Regions from separate parts of the Paracoccus sp. UBA5162 genome, predicted to be linked through region 2. Evidence: riboswitches for the same ligand, from Rfam matches in the RefSeq annotation. Region 2 holds a riboswitch; each other region holds the start of a gene.

Region 1 (6,132 bases), on a different contig from region 2:
ACCACGTCGGCGGGCCGGCCCAGATCGAACATCCAGGTCGTCATCGACATCATCGGCGTGATCCCCGACCCGGCCGAGATGAACAGGTATTTCTCGGACGGATGGTGGTGGCTGGAAAAGCGCCCGGCCGGTCTGGTGGCCCTGATCCGCATTCCCGGTTTCAGATGGTCCAGCATCCAGCGCGTGCCAAGACTGCCAGGTTGCGCCTTGACCGTGACCGAGATCGACATCGGCCGCGAAGGCGAGGACGAGATGGTGAAGGTCCGGTGAAGCGTCCCCTTTGGCAGCGGCAGTTCCAGCGTCAGGAACTGGCCCGGCACGAAGGAAAAGATCGCACCCGTCGGCGACTGGAAACAGAAGCTGGCCACGTTGGGCGCCTCGGGTGTGACGGTGACGCATTCAAGCATCTCGGCCCCGTCCCAGACCAGCACCGGATGCGAGATTTCGGGCTGCGGCATTCTCATTCGGCGGCCACCCGCACCGGCTGGATACGATTGCCCAGCGTCTCGCAATACCAGTCCACGAACTGGATCACGCCGCCCTCCTGCACCGCGGAATAGGGTCCGGGGCGATAGGCGGGCGAATTGATGCCAAGCTGGTTGTCCTCGACCACGCGGCGATCCTCGTCATTGGTGGCCACCCAGACCTCGGTCAGGGTCTTCAGGTCGTAATCAACGCCCTCGACGGCGTCCTTGTCGACCAGCCAGGTCGTCTGGACCTCGGTCTGCTGCGGACCGAGCGGGGTCACCCGGAATGTGATCGAGTGATCGGGCAGGAAATGGTTCCACGTCGTCGGATAGTGGAATTTCAGCAGCGCGCCCGCGTCGTCGAAGGGCACCCGACCCAGCCGGCGTCTCACGGCCGGATCGCCGGTCATGGTATAGCTTTTTGCCCCGACCTTCAGCGGCATCCGGGCAAAGCGGTATTGTCCGCTCTCCGCGATGCGGAACTGCGCGGGCATTCCGGCCGCCTCGCAACGCCGGAAATGCGCCTGAAGATGGGGCGGGGGGCCGCCTTCCTCGATTCCGCTGATCACCGGATCGTCGGGGAAGGTGCGGCACAGGGCCGGGTGGTTGCCGCCGCAATGATAACATTCGCGGTTGTTTTCCCAGACCAGCTTCCAGTTGCCGTTCTCGATGATGGTCGATTGATGGGCGATCTTGGCCTGATCCAGATCGTGCGACGCCAGATAGGGCTGGGCCATGGCGGCGAAGGCGTCGAAATCCGGGGCCTCCTCGGCCAGGCACAGATAGACCAGCCCCGACACTTCGCGGCAATGGATCGCCTTCAACCCGTGTTTCGTGGCATCGAAATCCGGCCCCATGTCCCGCGCCCAGATCAGGCGGCCGTCCAGTTCGTAGGTCCATTGATGATAGGGGCAGACCAGTTTCGGCACGTGGCCCGAAGCGCCCTTGCAGATGATCGAGCCGCGATGCCGGCAGGTATTGTGGAACGCCCGGATCACCCTGTCCGCGCCGCGCACGATCATCAGCCGGTAGGCGCCGACCTGATGGGTGACATAGCTTCCCGCCTTGGGTAGCGCGCAGGACGGTGCGGCATACAACCAGTCGCGATAGAAAATCTGTTCCAGATCGATCGCATGAAGATCGGCATCCGTATAGAACGCCCGTTCCAGCGAATGATTCGGTTCGCGCCGGTTCAGCAGGTCGCGTGCTTTGGCCTCTGCGGTCATGGCCTCTTTCTCCGTTGCCGGACATCTCCGGCGATATGCTGAGGGGCGCGGCAGACGGGATCGGCCCCGCGCCGATGAGATGGCGCGACGCAGGATCGCCTCTGCCGCCGCCCGCGGTTTGACGTCATGTCTGGCTGGTTTCCGGACTTGGGGCTTCGGCCATGCCGCCGACCCGACGCCTTCCCGGAGGCTTGACTCCAGTGGCTCTTGTCGTGGCCGTTCGCTCCTTACCGTTGCGGGGGCAGTTCCGGATTTTCACCTGCTTCCCAATTATCGGCCTTGGCTCGAGTTCCGCGGCCGCACCTGACATCTGGGCGCAGAATAGCTGCGCGAGATCCGCCCGATACGCCGGTTGCGACATTAGGCCGCCCGAAACAGACTTTCGCCGGGGGGGCGATGGCCGGGGGGCGGCCTGCGCAACCCGATTCCGCGGCCGGTTGCATCACGGATCGCGGCCCATACCGCCATGCGGGCGGCCTGCCGGGGCGCAAGGACAACGCGCCTTCGGTTCCGGGCCTGCGGGACCGATCCGTTCGAGCCGGAATCCAGAGCCGCGCGTCAGCCCCGCCGCTTTTCTGGCGGAAGGGAATGGGAGTCGAACCCACCCGGGACAGGCTCGCTGCCCCAACCGGATTTGAAGTCCGGCCGCCCCACCGGGGACGATTCCCTTCCATCGCGCTGTTCCGCCGTGCCGAACAGATCCACCCTGTGGGGATTGATGCGACGCAAATCGCCGCGGCGCAAGGTGACCCCAAGGCGATCCAGAAAATCCAGGATCTCGATGGCGACCTTGCGTCCGTTACCCATCCTGTCGCGGAAGGCAGGGGCGCCGAACCAGCCGTCTTCGGTCTTCGCCGCGACATCGACCGCGATAGCCACCATTTCGGCAGTGACGGTGCGGGCGAAGAAATGGTCATGCGCGATCTGGTCGGTGCGCCCCAGCTTCTGCGTCAGCTTCAGCACCCGCCGCACCTCGCGTTCCTCCACACCCGTCTCGGTCGCGAAATCGCGGACGCGCGGCGGGCGGAAACGGCCATCGCCTGTCAGGGCCGGGACGATGCGCAGCCACAGCGCCTCATCCTCGGGCGACAGGCGAACCTCGTGACCGGGCAGGCGCAGAAAGGCACCGTCCATGACCGCGCGCCCGGCCCCGGCCTCGTCGCGCAGAAAGGACAGGAATTCGGGCTTGGGCAGGCGCGGCGTCAGCGCCAGGCGCAGTTTTTCGCGGCCCAGGCCCGCCATGTCGGGGTTCTGTTCGTGAAATCGGGCCAACGCCTGTTGCAACTGCGTCCGCAGCCCGTCCAGGTGATCGTGCGACAGGGCCAGATCGCCCAGGATGACCGCGCCCGCGGTTCGGATCGCGTTCTGCGCGTCCGGAATCGAGAGGGCCCGATCCCGCGTGAAGACCGGCAGATCGACCGGCGCGACGGCCAGCATCGCGGCAAGGGCGGCGCCGTCATTCCGGTCGCGCGCAGCCTCGATCAGCGCCAGCCTTGCCGCTGCGCGCCTTTTGCGGGCCGGCGGACGCAGGTCCAGGAAGACACCGCCGCCAAGCGACCGGCTGGCCGAAACGTCGCGCAGGATGAAGCGGTCCCCGATCGCGGCGGCGACCGGGCGATCCAGCACGATCTGGACCGGGCCGCTGGCGCCGGGCGGAATCGGTTCCGACAATGGCACGATCCGCGCGCCGGCCTCGGCCGCGTGGGTGTGCAGGCGGGCGGGAAACCAGTTTCCGATGGATTTCGGTTCGTTCGCCATCACATCCAGCCAGGCGTCGATGCGGTCGGTTGGGGCGTGAAGCGGTGGTGACAGGATCATGTCTCCGCGAGCGACGGCATCTTTCCCGATCCCCTCGCCCGACAGGTTCAGTGCGCAGCGTTGTCCGGCCGATCCTGTCTCGGCGGGCCGGTTCTGGCTGTGGATGCCACGCACCCGCGCCGCCAGGCCCCGCGGGCTGATCGTGACCGGATCGCCGATATCGACGCGCCCGCTGATGACCGTGCCGGTGACGACGGTGCCGACACCCGCAAGGGTGAAGCTTCGATCCACGGCCAGCCGGAACGGGGCGTCGTCCCGCCGTGGCGCGGTGGCGGCCTCGGCCTCGATCAGCAGACGGCGCAGCGGCGCAATCCCCTCGCCGGTCAGGGACGAGACCGGGACTATGGCGGCGTTGGCCAGTCCGGTCGGCGCCAGCGTCGCGCGGATCTGGGCGCGGAGTTCCACGCGGCGTGCGTCATCGGCCAGATCGGCCTTGGTCAGGGCGACGATCCCGCGCGTGATGCCCAGAAGATCGAGGATCGCCAGATGTTCGCGCGTCTGCGGCATGACGCCATCATCGGCGGCGACGACCAGCAGCGCGAGGTCGATCCCGCCGGCCCCGGCCAGCATGGTGTGGATCAGCTTTTCGTGCCCCGGCACATCGACAAAGCCGGTGATCGCGCCGCCGCTCAGGTCGGTATAGGCGAAACCCAGGTCGATGGTGATGCCGCGCGCCTTTTCCTCGGCCAGCCGGTCGGCATCGGTGCCGGTCAGCGCCTTCACCAGCGCCGTCTTGCCGTGGTCGATGTGGCCAGCGGTCCCGACGATCATAGCGCGGCCAGCGCCGTCAGCAGCGTGTCGTCATCCTCGAGACAGCGCAGGTCCAGCAGCATCGCGCCATCGTGGATATGGCCGATGACGGGTCGGGGCAGGGCGCGCAGCCGGGCCGAAAGCCGGTCCGGCGCATCGCCGCCCGCGCCGGTCAGCCGCAGCCCGGCCGAAGCGATCGTATCGACCGGCAGTGCGCCCGACCCGATCTGGCTGCTGCACGCGCAAACCTCCGCCTCGTATCCCAGCGGAGCCAGCAGGACCGCCACTTGCGGGGCCAGCCTTTGCGCCTGTGCTGCGATCTCGGATTGCGGGCGGGCCAGAAACCGCAGCACCGGCAATCGCTCCATCAGCCGGTCTGGGTCGCGATAAAGCCGCAAGGTGGCCTGCATCGCCGCGATGCGGATCTTGTCCAGTCGCAGGGCGCGCTTCAGCGGATTCCGGTTGATCCGTGCGATCAGGTCGCGCCGGCCGACGATGAAGCCTGCCTGCGGCCCGCCCAGCAGCTTGTCCCCCGAGAAGGTGACAAGATCCGCCCCATCGGCCACCGCCTCGGCCACGGTCGGCTCGCGCCGCAGGCCCCAGCGGGACAGGTCGACCAGCGAGCCGGCGCCCAGATCGTTCAGCAGCGGCACCGCCGAACGGGTGGCGATCCGCGCAAGCTGCGGGCCCGGAACCTCGGCGGTGAAGCCCTCGATCCGGTAGTTCGAGGTATGGACCTTCATGATGACGCCGGTTCGTGGCGTGATCGCATCCTCGTAGTCGCGGGTATGGGTGCGGTTGGTGGTGCCGACCTCGACCAGACAGGCGCCCGCGCGGCCCATGATGTCAGGCATCCGGAAGGCGCCGCCGATCTCGATCAGTTCGCCGCGCGAGACGATGGCCTCGCGGTCCCGGGCCAGCGTGTTCAGCGCGATCAGGACGGCGGCGGCGTTGTTGTTGACGATGGTGGCATCATCGGCCCCGGTCAGCTCGCACAGAAGATCGCGCAGGTGATCGTCGCGCTGGCCGCGACCGCCGCTGCGCAGATCGAATTCCAGCGCCACCGGCGCGGCCATGGCCGTCGCGCCGGCCTCGATCGCCTCGGGGGCAAGGATGGCGCGGCCCAGATTGGTATGCAGGATCGTGCCGGTCAGGTTCAGGATCGGGCGCAGGCCGGATTGCGCCGCCGCGGCCAGATCGGCGGCCAGCAGATGCGGCAGGCGGGCCGCCTCGACCGCGCCATCGGCGCCCTGCCGGATCGCGGCACGGGCCAGATCAAGCCGCGCGCGGGCGGTCCGCGTCACCATGGCGCGGCCATGTTCCGCGATCAGCCCCAGTCCGGTTTCCGATTGCAGAAGCTGATCGACCGAGGGCAGGGCGCGAAAGCCCTGCATCAATATCCGGCCAGATAGGGGTTGATGCCGCCCCGGCTGAAATCGGTTTCCTTCATCAGCAAATCCAGCCCCAGCGAGCCGACATCATCGGCGATGGCATCGAGGCTGTGATTCCTGGCAAGGTAGAAAATCTTGACCCAGGACCGGCATTCCGAACAGACCTCGGCCCGCACTGCGGCCTCGTCGCTTTCCGCGGCGCGATAGCTGATCGCCTTGTTCGATCCGCAGCACAGGCACTTGATGCGCACCTCGTTCCAGCGGGTCGCGCAGCAGGCGCAGGTGGCATAGCGCAAATTCTCGATGCCCTGCGCCGCCATCACGGTCGAGGTCGCCGGCCGGCCGCCGCAGGCCGGACAGATGCCGGTGCGGATCGGAACCAGCGCCTTCGCGTCCAGCGTCGCGGCCAGGCGCGCCATGTGAACCTGCACGGCGGCGGCGGCGAACAGATGCGGGGCGGCGGCATCCTCGGGGATGCGA
Region 2 (6,132 bases):
CCGGTCGGCCAGCGTGGATTTGCCGTGGTCGATATGGGCCACGATCGAGAAATTGCGGATCAGGGACAGCTTGGTCATGGCGCGGCTATACAGGGGCGTCATGCCCGCGAAAAGAGGATTTCGCAAGGCCGCTGGCGAGGCTGCCGCCGCCCCGGTTTCCCGTCTTTCAGCCTGGCCGCGCGACGCTGCCGGCGGGGATCCGGCGCGCGGCGCGATTCAGCCGCGCCTCGCGCCACATCGTATAGCCGCCCGCGACGGCAATAATGGCAGCCCCCGTCAGCATCCAGCCATCGGGGCGTTCGGCAAAGACCAGCAATCCCAGGATGATGGCGAAGACCAGCCGGGAATAGCGGAAGGGTGCGATCGCGCCGATCTCTCCGATCCGGGTCGCGATCACCATGGTCAGATAGCCGAACAGCCCGAAGATCAGCGAGGCCGCCATCAGGCCCCATTGTGCGGGGTCGGGCGCGATCAGCGGCTGTCCTCCGACGACGACCAGCGCGGCCCCGGCCAGCGACATCGACCCGAAGGCCGAGGCCGTCAGCAGCCCCGACCCGATGGAGGCAGGCAGCCGTCGCGTGACCAGATCGCGCACCGCCAGAAACAGCACCGCGACCAGGGCCAGCACCGATCCCGGCTGAAACGCATCCGTCCCCGGCCGCACGATCATCAGCACGCCCAGGAACCCCGCACCGATGGAAGCCCAGCGGCGCCAACCGACTTTTTCGCCCAGGATCAGCGCCGCGCCAAGCGTCATCAGCAAAGGCAGCGCCTGCAGGATGGCCGAGGCGATGGCCAGATCGCCGATCGAAATGGCGGTCAGGAAGAAGACGCCGCAGACCGCCTCGCAAAGGTTGCGCAGCAATACGCCGGGATGGATCAGATCGCGCCAGCGCAGTCCCTCGGGGCCCAGGGCAACCCAGGCGCCGAAGGCGACCATCCCGCCAAAGCCCAGCAGCAGCAGAAGCTGTCCGATCGACAGATCCGAGGACAGGAATTTCAGCAGCGCGTCCTCGAAGGCAAAGCCCGCCATCGCCAGCGTCATCAGCAGGGCCGCCCGGGCATTGACGCTCATGGCACGGCCTCGATCTGCGTGATCAGGTCAGGCAGATCCGCGATTCTGTCCAGATGATGCAGGCGCGGATCCGGGCCCGGGTCGGCATGTTCGGCGGCCCAGGTCATCTGGTGTGGAATGAAGACGCCATGTCCGCCCAGTGAAATCACCGGCAGGACATCGCTTTTCATCGAATTGCCCGCCATCACGAAACCGCCCGAGGCGATGCCGAGACGGTCCAGGACGCGGGCATAGGCCGCGGGCGTCTTTTCGGCCAGAATCTCGATCGCCGCGAAACGTCCGGCAAGGCCCGAGGCGGCGATCTTGCGTTCCTGATCGATCAGATCCCCCTTGGTGATCAGCACCAGGCGCCGCCCCGACAGCGCGTCCAGCGCAGCCTCGACTCCCTCGATCAGCTCGACCGGATGGGCCAGCATGTCCCGTCCCAGTTCAAGGATGCGACCGATGGCCTGGCCGTCGATCCGCCCGTCGGTCAGTTCGATCGCGGTCTGCACCATCGACAGCACGAAGCCCTTGATGCCGAAACCGTATCGTTCAAGATTCGCGCATTCGACCTCATAGAGCCTGCCCGCGATGTCGTCGATCTCGGCATGATCCGCCAGAAGCGATGCGAATTCGGCCTCGGTGACGCGAAAGAAGGTCTCGTTCTCCCATAGCGTATCATCCGCATCCAGCCCGATTGCCTCGATCATGTCATCCTCCGTCCGGCAGCGCAGCGGAACCATGCAGCGCGCGCAAAGTCAAACCGCAGCGAATTGTCCGGTCGCTCCGGATCGGGACCACGACACAAGATATTGATGAGGCCGCGCTGTCAGCGCAACAATTCCTCACGTCCCGGTGATTGAGCCCGAATGAGCTTTTTGCTATGTCTGGTGGTGCAGAAAGGGCATTCCAGATCGGGAAAAACCGGCCATGCCCGCTTTCATGAGGATCAGGAAACCGAGGAGACAGTTCCATGCTCAACCGCATCGCGATCGCGGCATCCGCCGTGATGATGACAGCGCCGCTTGCCATGTCCGGCCCTATCGACACCGCCTGTGTGCGATCCGACCGCGCCCGCGGCAACGCGCCGCTTTGCGGCTGCATCCAGCAGGTCGCGGACCAGACCCTGTCGCGTTCAGACCAGCGCCGCGCGGCCGCGTTCTTCCGCGATCCGAATCAGGCGCAGGCCGTGCGGATGTCGAAACGCGATGCCGACAACGCGTTCTGGGCGCGCTACAAGCGTTTCGCCGGCAGGGCCGAGGCCCTTTGCCGCTGACGCATGCGGATCACGGTCCTGACCGGCGCGGGCATTTCCGCTGAAAGCGGCCTGGCCACCTTTCGCGCCGGCACGGGATTGTGGGAACGGCACCGGATCGAGGATGTGGCGACACCGGGGGGTTTTGCCCGCGACCCGGCGCTGGTCCATCGCTTCTACAATGAACGACGGCAGAAGGCAGCCGGCGCGCAGCCCAATGCTGCCCATCGGGCCCTGGCCCGGCTGTCGCGGAACCATGACGTGACATTGGTGACGCAGAATGTGGAAGATCTTCACGAACGCGGCGGCTGCGCCGATGTGATCCACATGCATGGCCGCCTGAGCCGCGCGCGCTGTGCCGCCTGCGGGGCGTGCTGGGATGCGCCGATGACGATGACATCCGAGGACGGCTGCCCCGGCTGCGGGGCAAGGCGGACCCGACCCGACATCGTCTGGTTCGGCGAGATCCCCTGTCACATGCAGCGGATCTGGCAGGCTTTGGCGCATAGCGACCTTTTCGCAGCCATCGGAACGTCGGGAAATGTCTATCCGGCCGCCGGTTTCGCCCGGCACGCCGCCCGGATGGGCGCGGAATGCGTCGCCCTCAACCTGGAAGCCGGCGCCAATGCTCCGGACTTCGACCGCCAGATTCTGGGCCCGGCCTCGCGGATCGTGCCCGAGTGGGTCGCCTCGCTGCCCGCCTGAGGCGAAATTCCTTGCGCCGCGACGGCCCGATCGGCTATGCCCCGGGCTGCCTCGGTTCCGGGTTCGCGCCCGGTGAAAAGGGAACGCGGTGCAATTCCGCGGCTGCCCCCGCAACTGTCAGCGGAGAGCGAGGCCGGAGAATGCCACTGTCCGCCGAATTCGCGGATGGGAAGGCCCGGCCAAGCCTTGACCCGCAAGCCAGGAGACCTGCCCAGGCGATCACCCCAAGGACATGCGGGGCGCATGTGCTTGACGGATCGTCCGTTGTGGTGATGTTCGCCGTCCGGAAAGCCCTTCCGGACAGACCGCATCCCGCCCCGGCATCCGTCCGGGCGACCCGGAAGGGACATCATGAAACGCCTAGCCATCCTGGCCGCAATCGCCGCCGCCCCCCCCGCCCTTGGCCAGCAGACGCCGTATGTATTGCCGGAAATCACCCTGACCGCCAATCGCGAGCAGACCGAAATCGGTCGCTCTGGCAGTTCGGTTTCGGTAATCGGTGCGGCCGCGCTGGCCGATCGCACCGCCCAGCCGATCGCCGACAGCATCGCCGAACTGCCCGGCGTGGCGATCCGCCAGTCCGGGCCGCTGGGCACGACCGGCGCGCTTCAGGTGCGCGGCGCACCGCCCGAATATACGCCGGTCCTGATCGACGGAATCGACGTTTCGGACCCGGCGGCGGGCCAGCCCTATTTCGATATCGGCGGACTGATCACGGCCGGCGTCGGCCGGATCGAATTGCTGCGCGGCACGCAATCGGCGCTTTACGGATCGCGCGCCATCGCCGGCGTGTTGTCGATCGACACCATGCGCCCGACCGAGGACGGATTGCGCCAGAATTTCGCCATCGAGGCCGGCCAATACCAGACCTTCGCCGCAAGCTACGGCGCGGCTCTGCGCCGTGACGGCACGGACCTGGCCTTCACCGCCAGCCGCGTGACCAGCCAGGGATTTTCCGCCCGCGACGAAAACGACGGCAACTTCGAGACCGACAGCTACAACGCATCGCGCCTGTCCTTCTATGCCGCGCGAGAGCTGCAAAATGGCGGCAAGGTCGGCATCAACGGCTTCTGGGACAAGAGCCGCGCCGAATTCGACGAATTCGGCGGCGACATGACCGGCACGCCGGGCGACGAATACACCACCCGCAAATCCTACGGCCTGCGCGCCTTCGCCGAGGTCACGACCGGATCCATCGATCAAAGCCTTGCCCTGACCCGCTATCGGATCGACCGGAGAAGCTGGTCGAACGGCGTCGAAACGCCCTTCATCGGGTCCCGCACCAAGGTGTCATGGCAGGGCGCGACCGACCTGGGCACGACCGGCGCACGCGCGATCCTTGGCGCCGATACCGAGAAAGAGAAGGCCGATGGCATGGGCGACAGCCGCATCAGCGGGGTCTTTGCCGAAGTTGACGCCCCGATCGGCAGCGATATCGATCTCAGCGCCTCGCTGCGTCGTGACGATCATTCGCGCTTTGGCGGCTTCACCTCGGGCCGGGTCTCGGCCGTCTGGCGGGCACGGCCGGACCTGCTGGTCCGCGCCGCCATCGGAACCGGCTTTCGTGCGCCCTCGCTCTATGAGTTGTTCGGCCCCTACGGCGATGCCGGGCTGGATCGAGAGGAAAGCCGCACCGCCGAGATCGGGGTCGAGAAACGCTGGGGCGATGACAGCTATCTGCGCGCCACCGCCTTTTGGCTTCAGGCCGAGAACCTGATCGGCTTCGATGCCGATGCCACAGCATGCGGCCAGCTTTTCGGTTGCTATGCACAGGTCCAGGGCCAGTCGCGTCGGCGCGGGATCGAACTGGATGGTCGCTGGGCCATCGGCGCGGCCACCGCGATTCGGGGTTCCTATACCTATACCGACAACGCTGCCACGACAGATTGGGCCGAGGCACCCCGCCACGTTCTGAACCTTGGCGCCGAGACTGAAGTCGCCGCCGGCACCAGGGCCGGAATGTCCCTGCATGTCGAGGCCGATCGCCCGCGCGACATGGCCAGCTTCGCGACGCTGGATCTGACCGCCAGCCATCCGCTGCCGAATGGTGCCGACGTCTATCTGCGGGTCGAGAATGTGCTCGACCGCGAATATCAGCAGAACCAGGGCTATGGCACGTCCGACCGGGCCGTCTATGTTGGGCTGCGTGCGGATTTCTGACCTGATATGCGCGGCGGCGGCGCTTCTGGTTGCGGCTCTGCCCGCCGTGGCAGCGCCGCGGCGGGTGGTATCGATGAATCTGTGCACCGACCAGGTTGCGATGTTGCTGGCCGCGCCGGGCCAGCTGATTTCGGTCAGCGATCTGGCGCAGGATCCGCGCATGTCGCCGATGGCGGACGCGGCGCAGGCCTATGACGTGAATTATGGCCGGGCCGAGGAAATCTATCTGATGCGCCCGGACCTGGTCATCGCGGGCCAGTTCGCATCCTCGGCGACGGTCTCCATGCTGCGCCGGCTGGGAATCCGGGTCGAGGTCCGCGACCCCGCCGAAAGCATCGCCGCCATTCGCGACGAGATCGCCGGGATCGGCGCGCTGCTGGGACGCGAATCCCGCGCCCGAACCGTGATCGCGGATTTCGACGCCCGCCTCGCCGCGCTGCGCCGTGCTCCGGGCCGCGACCGCGCCGCCCTGTATTATGCGAATGGCTTCACCTCGGGTCGCGGCACGCTGGCGGGCGAGATCCTGGACGCAGCGGGGTATCGCAACATCGCCAGCGATTACGGCATCGAGAATACCGCGCCGCTGCCGCTGGAGTTGTTGGTCATGTCGCAGCCCGACCGCCTCATCACGGGCGCGCGATGGCCGGGAAGATCACGAAGCGAGGCCATCCTGGACCATCCCGCGCTGTCCGAGGCGACGGATCGCAGAGCCGATGTCACCGATCGCGACTGGGTCTGTGGCACGCCTTTCATCCTGCGCGCCGTCGAAGGGTTGGAATGAAGCCTCTTTTCGTCATCCTCGCTGTTCTCGCCACCGCGCTTTTCCTGGTTTCGCTGCTGACCGGTCCGGCGGGGCTGGGCGCGTGGCGCGGCCTGTCGGCGCTGATGTTCGGCGGCGAAGGCCCGGCGCCCATCGTGATGCGCGAAATCCGCCTGCCGCGGGCCATGCTGGGGC
Region 3 (6,132 bases), on a different contig from region 2:
GGTCGATCAGATCGTGAAAGCCGAACCCGGCAGAGATCACGCCGATCGAGCCAAGGACCGAGCTGTCATCGGCCCAGATCCGGTCGCCCGCGCAGGCCAGCCAATATCCGCCCGAGGCCGCGACATCCTCGACGAAGGCATGGACCGGGGTTCCGGTTTCCTCCGACAGACGCCGGATGCGCGCGGCGATCAGCGATGATTGCACCGGCGAGCCACCGGGCGAATTGATGGACAGGGCCACCGCGACCGGCTTGCCCTTGCGAAAGGCGCGTTCGATCACCGGGGCAAGCGCCGCGTCGTTCAGGCCGCCGCCGCCGCGCCCGGCCATGCCGATGGCGCCGTGCAGGCGAACGACCGAAACGCGCGGTCCGCGATGGATCAGGCGGCTGAGAAACGGAACATGCATGAGGCCCGACATAATGGCGCCGCGTTCCCGCCACAAGCGGCAGGATCAGGACAGCGTGTCGCGGATGGTCTGGCCGGGCATGAAGGTCGGGACCATCTCGACGATGCGGTTTTCGGGCAGGGCATCCTTGCCGGCGACCAGCCTGGCGGCGCGGCGCCCGATTTCGACCCGTCTCGCATCGGTCGTGGTCAGCCTGACCGGCAGCCCATCCAGCAGATCGACGCCATTGAAGCCGGCCAGCCCGATCCGATTGGGGATGTCGTAATTCCGGTCCAGGCAGTAAAGCAGGCCGCCCGCGCCGATCATGTCGTTGGAATAATAAAGGAAATCCAGATTCGGCGCGCGGGTCAGGATCCGTTCGGTCAGTTCACGCCCCTTCAGCAGCGACGATCCGCCCTGATAATATTCCCGCGCCTCCAGCGGAACGCCCGCCGCCGCCAGCCCCTCTTCGAAACCGACCAGCCTTTTGCGGGCGCGGTGATCCTCGGGCATGTGGGTGCCCACGAAACCGATCCGGCGATAGCCCGCGGCCACGATCCGCCGGGCCATTTCCCGGCCTGCGCGCTTGTGCGAGATGCCGACGATCGTGTCGATGCCGTCGCCGTCGGTATCCATGATCTCGACCACCGGGAGGCCGGAACTGGTCAGCATGGCGCGTGCCGCGGCGCTGTGTTCCAGCCCCGCGAGGATCACGCCCGAGGGCCGCCAGGACAGCATGTCGTAGAGCACCATTTCCTCGCGCGCGGGCGAATAATTGGTCACCCCGATCACGGGTTGCAGTCCGGTATCGTCAAGCTCGGCCGAGATGCCGCCCAGCACATCGGGAAAGACGAGGTTCGACAGCGACGGGATGACCACCGCGACCAGATTGACGCGCTGGCTGGCCAGCCCGCCGGCAATCTTGTTGGGCACGTATCCCAGCGTCTTCGCGGCGGTCAGCACCTTTTCGCGCGTCGCGGCGGAAACGTCGCCGCGATTGCGCAGCACCCGGCTGACCGTCATCTCCGAGACCCCCGATGCCTCGGACACGTCGCGCAGGGTCAGGGGGCGTCGTGGGCGAAGGGTCGTCATGGCGGCGCTGTTCCGGGCGACAGGGATGATCGGGAATGTTAGCGGACGACTCGTGCCCCGACAACCTTGCCAAGGCGCCCTCATGCGGTCAAAAGGGCTGCACGGCGGCCCCGTGGCTCAACTGGATAGAGCAGCCCCCTCCTAAGGGGCAGGTTGCAGGTTCGAATCCTGCCGGGGTCACCAGCGATTTCCGACAGGTTTCAGCCCTGCCCCCAATCCAGCACGACCTTGCCGGATTCGCCCGATCGCATCGCCGCGAACCCGGTCTCGAAATCGTCGATCGGCAGGCGGTGGGTGATCAGCGGCGCAAGATCCAAGCCGGCCTGGACCAGCCCGATCATCTTGTACCAGGTCTCGTACATCTCGCGGCCATAGATGCCTTTCAGGTTCAGCATCTTGAAGATCACCTTGTTCCAGTCGATCTCGAACCCGGTCGGCGCGATGCCCAGGATCGCGATCTTGCCGCCATTGTTCATCACGTCGATCATCTGCCGGAAGGCCGGGGCCGCGCCCGACATTTCCAGGCCGATATCGAATCCCTCGGTCATGCCCAGCCCGGCCATCACCTTGCGCAGATCCTCGCGGGACGGGTCGATCGCCTGATCCAGCCCCATCCTGCGGGCAAGATCCAGCCGGGATGGATTGATGTCGGTGATGACGACCTTGCGGGCGCCCGCCCGCCGCGCCACCAGCGCCCCCATGATCCCGATCGGGCCCGCGCCCGTGACCAGCACGTCCTCGCCCACGCAATCGAAGCTGAGCGCGGTGTGAACGGCATTGCCGAATGGGTCGAAGATCGCCGCGATCTCGTCGGGGATGTCGTCGGGTATCGGCACCACGTTGCTTTCGGGCAGGCACAGATATTCGGCGAAGGATCCCGCCCGCTGCACGCCCACCCCCAGCGTGTTGCGACACAGATGCCCGCGTCCGGCGCGGCAATTGCGGCAGGCCCCGCAGGTGATGTGCCCCTCTCCCGAAACGCGCTGGCCGGGGCGGAAGCCTGTCACCGCGCTGCCGGTATCGGCGATCACGCCGGAAAATTCATGGCCGGTGACCAGCGGCACGGGAACGGTCTGCGCCGCCCAGGCATCCCAGTTCCAGATATGCACGTCGGTGCCGCAGATCGCGCTTTTGCCGACGCGGATCAGCACCTCGCCGGGACCGGGTTCGGGGACCGGCACCTGTTCCATCCACAATCCCGGTTCGGGCCGCGCCTTGACCAGCGCCTTCATCATGTTGCTCATCGGATCACCTTCAGGTCGCGGCCGGTCGCGATGAAGGCCGCGATGGCCCGGTCCAGGTCCGCCTTGCCGTGGGCAGCCGACATCTGGGTGCGGATGCGCGCCTGCCCGCGCGGCACGACGGGAAACGAGAAGGCGGTGACATAGACCCCGCGGCGCATCATCGCCGCCGCGAATTCGCCCGCCAGATGCGCCTCGCCCAGCATGACCGGGATGATCGGATGGCCGGCCCCGGCCAGCGTGAACCCGGCCGCCCCCATCTCGGCCCGGAAACGTTCGGCGTTGCCGTTCAGGCGCGCGCGCAGATCCTCGCCCGCCTCGATCAGATCCAGTGCCGTCAGCGAGGCCCCCGCAATCACCGGCGCCAGCGTGTTCGAAAACAGATAGGGCCGAGAGCGTTGCCGCAACATCTGGATCACCGGCGCAGGCCCCGCGACATAGCCGCCCGAAGCGCCGCCAAGCGCCTTGCCCAGCGTGCCGGTCAGGATCGCCACCCGGTCCGCGACCCCGTGCAGCGCCGGCGTGCCGCGCCCGCCGGGCCCGGTCAGCCCGACCGCGTGGCTGTCATCGACCACGACCGTTGCGTCATGGCGTTCGGCCAGATCGCAGATCGCGGGCAGATCGGCGATCACGCCATCCATCGAAAACACGCCGTCGGTGACGATCACCCGGTTGCGGGCATCGCCGGCCTCGATCAGCCGCGCTTCCAGTCCGGCCATGTCGTTGTTGGCATAGCGCAGCCGGCGCGCCTTGCACAGCCGGACCCCGTCGATGATCGAGGCATGGTTCAGCGCGTCCGAGATGATCGCGTCCTCGGGCCCGAGGATCGTCTCGAACAGGCCGGTATTGGCGTCGAAACACGAGGAATAGAGGATCGCGTCCTCGGCCCCCAGAAAAGCCGCGATGCGCGATTCCAGTGCCTTGTGTTCCTCTTGCGTGCCACAGATGAAGCGGACCGAGGCCATGCCGTAGCCATAGCGGTCCAGCGCCGCATGGCCGGCGGCGATCAACTCGGGATGGTCGGCCAGGCCCAGGTAATTGTTGGCGCAGAAATTCAGCACGGTGCGGCCGGCCCCGACCTCGATCCGGCCCGACTGCATCGAGGTGATGACGCGCTCGTCCTTGAAAAGCCCGTCCTTGCGGATCTGGTCCAGTTCGGCGGTCAGACGATCGGTCAGGGTCATGTCGCGCTTCCTTCGGCCAAGGCGCCGTTCTGCGCCCGGTGATCCGGGCATTGTCGTGCGGATGCCTAGCGCGAAAAGTCGAGATTTGCCATATAGGCCGGAATTGCCGAAAGCCCGGCGACGCCGCGGCCTGATCGCTGCCCCGGAGGTCAGGAATTTATTTTCCATCGGATCCACACAAGATATTGACGCCCCGGCCCCGGACATGGCTAAGTGATGTGGCTATGGTGTCCCTGACTCGCGTCAGGGGTGAAAAGGGAAGCCGGTGAAAGTCCTGCGCTGCCCCCGCAACTGTAAGCGGCCTGCACGGCTGATGATGCCACTGGAGCGATCCGGGAAGGCCAGTCGGGCGAAAGCCGCAAGCCAGGAGACCTGCCATGGCGACGACAACGACACCGGACGGTGGGTCCGGCGGCGTAGGTCCGGCCATGCGCCCTGCCTGCCCGTCACTCTCGGTCCGGAAAACAGGAACAGAGGGCAAGACCATGACCATCACCGTTTATTCCAAACCCGCCTGCGTGCAATGCACCGCCACGACCCGCGCGCTGGATGCGCGGGGGCTGGATTACAGCGTCATCGACCTGACCGAGGACGAGGATGCGATGCAGCGCGTTACCGCACTTGGCTATCGTCAAGCGCCGGTGGTGATCGCGGGCGAGGATCACTGGGCGGGCTTCCGGCCCGACATGATCGGCCGCCTGTCCTGAGGCGCAGGTGGCCGGGCTGGTCTATTATTCCTCGGCCTCGGGCAATACCGCGCGGTTCGTTGCCGGGCTGGGGCTGGCGGCGGAACGTATCCCGATCCGTCCGGACAGCGACATGCCCGCCCCGGCCCGGCCCTATGTCCTGATCTGCCCGACTTTCGCGGATGGCGAGGGGCGGGGCGCGGTGCCCAGGCAGGTGATCCGCTTTCTGAACGATCCGGGCCGCCGCGCGGGCCTGCGCGGCGTCATCGGCGCGGGCAATCGCAATTTCGGCGCAACATTCGCCCTGGCGGCCCGCGTCATCTCGGAGAAATGCCAGGTTCCGGTGCTGTATCGATTCGAGCTGGCGGGAACCGAAACCGATCTGATCCGCGTCCGCGCGGGGCTGGACAACATCATGGGACTGGAATGCTTGACACCGTAAAACCCGATCTCGACTATCATGCGCTGAACGCGATGCTGAATCTGTATGACGCGGACGGGCGGATCCGGTTCGAGGCCGACCGCATGGCCGCGCGGCAATATTTCCTGCAGCATGTGAACCAGAACACGGTCTTCTTTCATTCGCTGGACGAAAAGCTGGGCTATCTGGTCGATGAGGGCTATTACGAAGCCGCCGTGCTGGACCGGTATTCCCGCGATTTCCAGCGCGCGATCTGGGACGCCGCCTATGCGCGCAAGTTCCGCTTTCCGACCTTTCTGGGCGCGTTGAAATACTACACCAGCTACACGCTGAAGACCCGCGACGGGCAGCGCTATCTGGAACGCTACGAGGATCGCGTGGTGATGGTCGCGCTGACCCTGGCGCGGGGGGACGAGGCGCTGGCCATGCGCTTCATGGACGAAATGCTGTCAGGCCGGTTCCAGCCCGCCACGCCGACTTTCCTGAACGCCGGCAAGGCGTCGCGGGGCGAGCTGATCTCGTGTTTTCTGCTGCGGGTCGAGGACAACATGGAATCCATCGGCCGCGCGATCAATTCCTCGCTGCAACTCAGCAAGCGCGGCGGCGGCGTGGCGCTGATGCTGACCAATATCCGCGAATCCGGCGCGCCGATCAAGGGCATCGAGAACCAGTCCTCGGGCATCATTCCGGTGATGAAGCTGCTGGAGGACAGTTTCAGCTATGCCAACCAGCTTGGCGCGCGGCAGGGCGCGGGCGCGGTCTATCTGAACGCGCATCACCCCGACATCCTGCGCTTCCTGGACACCAAACGCGAAAATGCGGATGAGAAGATCCGCATCAAGACGCTGTCCCTGGGCGTGGTGATCCCCGACATCACATTCGATCTGGCCAAGCGCAACGAGGATATGTATCTGTTCTCTCCCCACGACATCCAGCGGGTCTATGGCGTGCCCTTCTCGGACATTCCGGTGACGCAGAAATATACCGAGATGGTGGACGACAGGCGCATCCGAAAGACAAAGATCAACGCCCGCGAATTCTTTCAGACGCTGGCCGAGATCCAGTTCGAGAGCGGCTATCCCTATATCATGTTCGAGGACAGCGTGAACCGCGCCAACCCCAT

Evidence for each region. A riboswitch is a leader RNA that binds a small molecule or an ion and turns the genes downstream of it on or off. The one in region 2 is predicted to bind cobalamin.
Region 1: linked by a shared signal. The riboswitch ahead of B4A72_RS15705 (aromatic ring-hydroxylating oxygenase subunit alpha) and the one ahead of B4A72_RS00450 (TonB-dependent receptor plug domain-containing protein) in region 2 are both predicted to bind cobalamin.
Region 3: linked by a shared signal. The riboswitch ahead of nrdH (glutaredoxin-like protein NrdH) and the one ahead of B4A72_RS00450 (TonB-dependent receptor plug domain-containing protein) in region 2 are both predicted to bind cobalamin.

The regions. Positions count from the first base shown of each region.
Region 1 is NZ_DHXG01000098.1:2,117-8,248, forward strand. It holds gene B4A72_RS15700 (hybrid-cluster NAD(P)-dependent oxidoreductase) at 1-464, opposite strand, end outside; gene B4A72_RS15705 (aromatic ring-hydroxylating oxygenase subunit alpha) at 461-1,693, opposite strand; cobalamin riboswitch at 1,809-2,015, opposite strand; tRNA gene B4A72_RS15710 (tRNA-Sec) at 2,270-2,365, opposite strand; partial or broken gene selB (selenocysteine-specific translation elongation factor) at 2,426-4,282, opposite strand; gene selA (L-seryl-tRNA(Sec) selenium transferase) at 4,279-5,655, opposite strand; gene fdhE (formate dehydrogenase accessory protein FdhE) at 5,655-6,132, opposite strand, start outside.
Region 2 is NZ_DHXG01000002.1:62,689-68,820, reverse strand. It holds gene lepA (translation elongation factor 4) at 1-78, opposite strand, end outside; gene B4A72_RS00470 (DMT family transporter) at 167-1,075, opposite strand; gene B4A72_RS00465 (HAD family hydrolase) at 1,072-1,767, opposite strand; gene B4A72_RS00460 (hypothetical protein) at 2,031-2,333, shown strand; gene B4A72_RS00455 (NAD-dependent deacylase) at 2,337-3,017, shown strand; cobalamin riboswitch at 3,053-3,246, shown strand; gene B4A72_RS00450 (TonB-dependent receptor plug domain-containing protein) at 3,369-5,177, shown strand; gene B4A72_RS00445 (ABC transporter substrate-binding protein) at 5,164-5,958, shown strand; gene B4A72_RS00440 (FecCD family ABC transporter permease) at 5,955-6,132, shown strand, end outside.
Region 3 is NZ_DHXG01000057.1:11,902-18,033, reverse strand. It holds gene B4A72_RS08765 (S49 family peptidase) at 1-406, opposite strand, end outside; gene B4A72_RS08760 (LacI family DNA-binding transcriptional regulator) at 452-1,477, opposite strand; tRNA gene B4A72_RS08755 (tRNA-Arg) at 1,584-1,660, shown strand; gene tdh (L-threonine 3-dehydrogenase) at 1,678-2,709, opposite strand; gene B4A72_RS08745 (glycine C-acetyltransferase) at 2,718-3,902, opposite strand; cobalamin riboswitch at 4,111-4,296, shown strand; gene nrdH (glutaredoxin-like protein NrdH) at 4,388-4,609, shown strand; gene nrdI (class Ib ribonucleoside-diphosphate reductase assembly flavoprotein NrdI) at 4,617-5,030, shown strand; gene nrdE (class 1b ribonucleoside-diphosphate reductase subunit alpha) at 5,015-6,132, shown strand, end outside.